DNA from 2 places in the Halobacillus sp. ABA4_118 genome. Region 1 is predicted to be linked to the other one. Evidence: riboswitches for the same ligand, from Rfam matches in the RefSeq annotation. Region 1 holds a riboswitch; the other holds the start of a gene.
The links. A riboswitch is a leader RNA that binds a small molecule or an ion and turns the genes downstream of it on or off. The one in region 1 is predicted to bind cyclic di-GMP.
Positions count from the first base shown of each region.

Region 2: linked by a shared signal. The riboswitch ahead of sda (sporulation histidine kinase inhibitor Sda) and the one ahead of ACXAGL_RS10735 (glycoside hydrolase family 191 protein) in region 1 are both predicted to bind cyclic di-GMP.

Region 1 covers NZ_JBSWWS010000001.1:2,166,574-2,169,784, forward strand. The annotation lists gene ACXAGL_RS10730 (GAF domain-containing protein) at 1-1,200, opposite strand, end outside; cyclic di-GMP riboswitch class I at 1,270-1,356, shown strand; gene ACXAGL_RS10735 (glycoside hydrolase family 191 protein) at 1,392-2,234, shown strand; gene galE (UDP-glucose 4-epimerase GalE) at 2,412-3,211, shown strand, end outside.
Region 2 covers NZ_JBSWWS010000001.1:2,757,173-2,760,383, forward strand. The annotation lists gene ACXAGL_RS13870 (MBL fold metallo-hydrolase) at 12-761, opposite strand; gene ACXAGL_RS13875 (Lrp/AsnC family transcriptional regulator) at 881-1,288, shown strand; gene sda (sporulation histidine kinase inhibitor Sda) at 1,275-1,496, opposite strand; cyclic di-GMP riboswitch class II at 1,507-1,590, opposite strand; gene ACXAGL_RS13885 (GGDEF domain-containing protein) at 1,852-2,943, shown strand; partial or broken gene ACXAGL_RS13890 (IS5/IS1182 family transposase) at 3,205-3,211, shown strand, end outside.

The DNA.
Region 1 (3,211 bases):
TTTGTAAATCCGCTCTTCGACGATGGATGCATTCTCGGAGCTCGTACCTGGAAGCAGGAAGTGGAAATGCTGCTCCGTCTGGTCGTAGCCCATAATGTCCAATTCTCTCAAGTAGGCACGCAGGATGATTTCTGCTTCCACGACCGACATTTCCCTGTAAGGGCTGACATCGATGGAAACGACACTATAAGGAACCCCGTATTTCTCCGCTCGTTTTTCCTGAAGCTGAACAAGTTCGTCAAAAGCTTCCTTATCATAAATACTTGTGCCTGGATACATCTTCTGCTCTTCTTCTTTACGAAGATACTCTCCAGCTCTTTCGATCCGGTTGGCCATCCAGTCGAGCACGAGAGAGAGGATTTGAACTTCATATTTTGTCAGTTTGGCAAAATCAAGTTGATCAATCACGAGGATTTCCCGTACGTCCTGATTGTAGACGATCGGTCCGATCAGCACTGGAGCATCGGCTTCATCATCAACCGTCTTTAAAGTAATGGTTTTGTTCTTCAGCCCCCGTGAGAAAATCGAGGCCGCATCATCAATGAAAATCGTCTGCGGAAGTCGTTCGGTATTTCCTTTTCGAACGCGGAGGCGCAGCGATTTCTTAGAAGAGTCGACATGATAGACAGCTAAGTCTTCCGCTTCAAACAGGTCTCCGATAATCGTAACGGCCTCGTTTCGGACAAGTTCTGGAGAAGGCTGATCAAGCGTCTTTCCGACTTCGTAAATCCTGGAAAGGGTGTACTCGGAATCAAGGACCTTTGCCTGCATGACCCGTTGAGACCGCTCCAGAGCAGTTAAGGATGTTTTTAGTTCCTCATTTTCATCCTTAGTTTCCTTCAGCACATACTGCTGACTTTCATATCTTTCCCGGAAGGACGTGCTGTACAGCCCTGTAATGACGCCGGTCAGGAGTAGGAAGAGGAGAGATAAATAATTGGCGGGATCATAGAATAAGAGAAACAAGTCCCCGTCCCGCTGATACATGTCATACACATGATAGAATAATGCAGCAAAAAAGCTCAAAAGAGCAAAATTCAGACCGTATCTGAGGGAAAACAATAGGACAGCAAAGAAGACAGGGTTCAGCGTCCATTCCAGCATGTTCCATTCCAACGTCTGATCAAGGAATCCCAATACAAAAAATACGAGGATCAGTTCAATAAACTTCCGGATAAAACTGGATTGTTGATAGAACATCCAATCACCTCCATGTGGATTTAAAATACTTTAACATGTTAAACCTGTGGTATAATGTGGATAAAATTAAATAGAGAAAGGCAAACTTATCGAAAGATAAGGGCGCAAAGACATGGGTCGTAGTTCCTCACAGGAGCCGATTGCCAGTCTGCAATGCCACAGCCGCTCTCTGAATAATCAGGAGGCGTATTATGGGTATACTCACAAAAATGAAACAGAGTTTTCTTGTTGTTTTAGCCGCTGGTCTTGTACTTTCCCCTCTATCTACTTCTGCACAATCTTCTCATCCACTTTCCAATGTGCAGTCCTATAAAATTTATTATGATTCTCCGACCGAAGCAGTCTTGAATAAGATGCAGGCGTATGATGCTGTCATGATTGAACCGGTGTTCTATACTAAAAGCCAGATTGAAACGATTCAGCAGTCCGGGACATTGGTGTATGGGTATATCAACACCATGGAAGCTGATAACTGGAATACGGCGTTGATCAGTCAGCTTGAAGAGTCCGACTTTTTCCACCGGGACGGTGAGCGTGTCTATTATCCGGAATGGGATTCTTATCTGACCGATATCACCTCTGATCATTATCAGCAGGTGCTGCTGGCTGAGATTGAGAAGCAGGTGGCTGATAAGGGTTTGGACGGTGTCTTTTTAGATACTGTCGGCAATATCGATAACGAACACTGCGGATCCGATGTACTGGATGACCAGCGTGCGGGCATGGCCGTCTTCCTGCAGGAAATCCGGCGTCAGTACCCTTCCTTGTCCCTTATTCAAAACTGGGGGTTCGGCACGTTGTCGACCACAACGTATCCTTATGTAGACGGCATTATGTGGGAGAATTACAATTACTCCTCGGTTGCGAAAGATCAATGGTCCCTGGACCGCATGCAGGATTTGAAGCAGCTTCGTCAGGAAACAGGTTTGGAAATACTGACCGTCTCCTTCTCTCAGAAGTCGAAAAGTCAGAGGCTGGCAGAAAGTCACGGGTTCATCCATTATCATGAATCCAGCCATTATAATGCTTGGTAATTATTATACAAAAATTTTCTTGAAAAATGGGCTGAATGGCGTAAAAATGTCGAAAAATGAACAGATCGAGGACTTTTATAAGGGAGCCTAAAGGAGGGCTCCTTTCCTTTTATAGTAGACATATCCTTAATTTTCCTGTACATTCCAAGGTAAGAGATTGATAGAGGAGGAGAGGCAATGATCTTAGTTACAGGCGGGGCCGGATACATAGGCAGCCACATCTGTCTTGAATTATTGGAGAGGGACCATGAGGTTATCGTTCTGGACAACTTATCGAACAGCCACCCCGAATCCCTGCTGCGTGTGCAGGAACTGACAGGGAAGACGTTGACGTTTGTAGAAGGGGATCTGCGGGATCAGGACCTTTTACGAGAGGTTTTCAATGACTTCGATATTACAGCTGTCATTCATCTGGCAGGACTGAAGGCGGTCGGTGAATCGGTTTCTATGCCGCTGACGTACTATCATAACAACATTACGGGGACGTTGATGCTGTGTGAAGTGATGAAGGAATTTGATGTTAAACAGCTGATCTTTTCGTCATCCGCCACCGTGTATGGCACCCCTGACTCTCTTCCTCTTACGGAGAGTGCATCGGTCGGGGCCACAAATCCTTATGGCCGTACGAAGCTGATGCTTGAGGAAATTCTTCAGGATTTATATGTCTCTGATGAATCGTGGAGTATATCTGTTCTCCGCTACTTTAATCCGATCGGGTCGCACCCGAGTGGCCGCATAGGTGAGGATCCTTCAGGGATTCCGAACAACCTGATGCCTTATATTACAAAGGTGGCTGTCGGTCATTTCCCTGAATTGAAGGTGTTTGGTGACGATTACCCGACGGTTGACGGGACAGGAGTAAGAGATTACATTCACGTCGTGGACCTTGCGAGAGGACACGTGCATGCGTTGGAAAAGACAGCAGGCGAAACTGGAATCGAAACGTATAATCTTGGAACAGGTGAAGGATACAGTGT
Region 2 (3,211 bases), 590 kb from region 1:
AGGGGAAAGGATCAAAAGGTGAGCGTCTCGCCATCCTCAGGGATGTGAATAGACGGATAACCGCTCGTATAAGACTTCAACTCTTCTCTCGTTAACAGGCAGTGGTTCAGGGATTCCATGTGCACAGCGAGAATCTCAGACTCCGGTGCCGCCTGGGCGGCAGCTGTGACATCTTCTTTCGTCATCGTTATCGGCCCGCCCTCTAAAAATTGAGCGGCACCCGCGTTCACGACGATCACATCAGGACGGCGGGAGGACAGCGTCTGTTCGACTTCTTCATACCAGACCGTGTCCCCGGCAATATAAAGACTTTTTTCACCTTCTGCTTCAAAAAGGAGACCGGACACCTTTCCTGTCATAGCTGTCATTTCTTCCGACCCGTGCCGTCCCGGGGTACGGGTAATGCGGATCCCTTCCATATCCACGCCATTTTGGAAGGAGTGGACGTGGGTGAATCCGGCGTCCTGCACCGCACTCACATCTTCTTCATTTTGAGCGAACAGGGGCGTTTGCTTGGGGAGAACGTCCTTTGCTTCCTCATCAAAATGATCAGGATGAAGATGAGTGATGAAGACAGCGTCCACATCGGTCAGACTTTGGGCATCGACAGGCAGGGGGGCGGTCGGGTTCCTTAAATCCTGATGGGGCGTATCCGGGAAAGCCGGCATGGCTCCCTGTGAGGAAAGGAATGGATCGATTAAAAAGGTTTTTCCTCCATAGCTCACCAGTAATGTTGCATTTCGAATCAGCTTGATTTTCATAAAGGCTTCCTCCTTTTATCTCTGTTGACAATAGCGTACTATGAAGGGAAATAGGAGTACACCATATTAATCAAGTGTTTGGCTGAAAAGAGTTGAAATATGAAAGGAAGGCAGAAGTCATGGACAAAACGGATGAGAAAATTATAGAAGAGCTGAAGAAAGATGGCCGGATGACGATGAAGGAGCTGGGCGCACATGTCCATCTCACAGGACAGGCCGCAGCATCAAGAGTCTTGAAATTAGAAGACGAAGGGCTGATTGAATCCTATACCGTCCGCGTGAACGAAAAGAAGATGGGCTATCCTGTCCACTGCTTTTTGAATATCTACACAGACAGCCTGAATCATCAGCCTTATTTTACATTTCTCGAGAACCATCCATCATTCGTAAGGAATAATTATAAAATCAGCGGGGAGGGGTGCTATTTATTGGAATGCCGTTTTCCTTCCAATGAGGTCCTGGATGAATGGCTGGTAGAACTCAATCAACGGGTGAGCTATAAATTATCCATTGTCATCCGTAGCTAGAGGAGCATTCAATGGAGAATCCCCTGTCTTTCAACTCCCTGCAGATAAGGGAAAGGAAGTCTTGATCCAGTCCCATCTCAGCAGCCTGACGGTAGGTCAGAAGGAGAAGGGGGTCCGACAAGGTCTTGATCGACGAAGCGTTCAGGTGAACGAAGTGGTTTTTGTTATCGTCGCTGCTTTCCATAGGACGCGGGGGTGTTTTACTCATGGTTATGCCTCCTGAGCGGAGCCGGTTGCACTACTCACTCCCTGTGATTCAAGTGCCCACATTAGAAATCACAGTTCATCGTGTCTCGTTTATTTTATTTTGATACGTATACCCTTCCTTTCACAAAAGGAAACGACCTGAACCGCAGAATCTGTTTCTTATAATCGTCGTTGTTTATACTCTATTATTACCACAAAATGACTGATTTTGTAATAGGAAGAAAGACCATAATGTACAGGTTTGTACATGTTTTGTACATCTTCTTTTACATAGGGGTGACAATTTTCATAGACAAATCTGTTAGGAAATGTCGATAATAGAACAAAGGGATGCAAAAAGGAAAAGAGGGATAAGAGTGTTTGTGATCATTCAGGAATTTTTTATTAATATCTGCATCGTCATTGCCCTCGTTTTTATGTATCTGCAGTTTCGATGGACGAAGCTGCTGCCTGCGGTTTCAAAACAGAACAGTCAGTGGATCGACGGGGTGGCAGGCGGATTGCTTGGCATGCTGCTGATGTACTTTTCCATACAAGTGACTGAGCAGACGATTATCGATCTTCGTCACCTCCCGGTCATCCTTCTGATTTTATACATAGGCATCCGCCCGGCTTTGTTGAGTGCTGTCATTATTGCTTCCGGACGTTTGTTATACGGGGTCAATCTTTCTTCAATGGCCGCTGTCATCTTAATGATTTTCTTGTTCATCGGTTATATGTGGCTGTACCGGAAGCTTCATCACAGGGAGAGTCCGCTCAAATCCTCCTTTCAAATGCTGCTCTGGTCGAACATCGTCTTTTCGATTGTCATTTCCTTGGTGGTCAGAGACTGGGGCACACTGCAGTTTCTCATTCCCATCTACTGGCTGATTTCATTTATCGGTGGGATGCTGGCTTCCTACCTCGTCCATTACCTGCGGAGGTCTCATTATCTTTTTAAAACGTATGAAGAGCAGTCATCCGTCGATTATTTGACGGGATTATATAATGTAAGGGAGTTTGACCGCCTCTGGAACGATAGTGTGAGGAACGCCGTGGAAAAAGAGGAAGCGTTGACCCTGCTTGCCATCGACATTGATTTCTTTAAGCGCGTGAACGACACCTATGGGCACGCGGCGGGTGATGAAGTGCTGCGCCAGCTCGGGAGCACCTTGAATGAAATAACCCGATCCTTTGATATCGTATCCAGAAACGGTGGAGAAGAGTTCACCGTTATCCTTTTGGACTGCAGCAACGAAGCCGGCAGGGCGAAAGCAGAGAAAATTCGGCGGACGGTGGAACATCAAGCGTTTCTCCTGCCTGATGGAGAAAAGATTTCCATTACGGTCTCTATTGGGGTGAGTACATATCCTGACCATGTGTCGACAGCGAAGGAACTATTGGAAAAAGCGGATGAGTCGTTATATGAGGCGAAACACTCGGGGAGAAATAAAGTCATATCTGCATGAAAAAGGATGCCTGTGAGTCAGGCATCCTTTGGCTGTAGAAAAAGCCTGTGTCAACCTGTTAGAGTTGACCATTTGTCATGTAAAGGGTCACATTCCGCTTATCGGTGGATGAATGCCGCGGGCACGCCCTCAGCTGACTTGGTCAGGAAGGTCGCCTCCCCAAGTGGATCTTCGGCCCGTGCTGTTCCCGCAGGCATCACCACTGAACGCTCCTCGTTCCGACGCTAGAATATAGAGAAGAGAGACTGTGCCCTATGCAGGTTCGCAG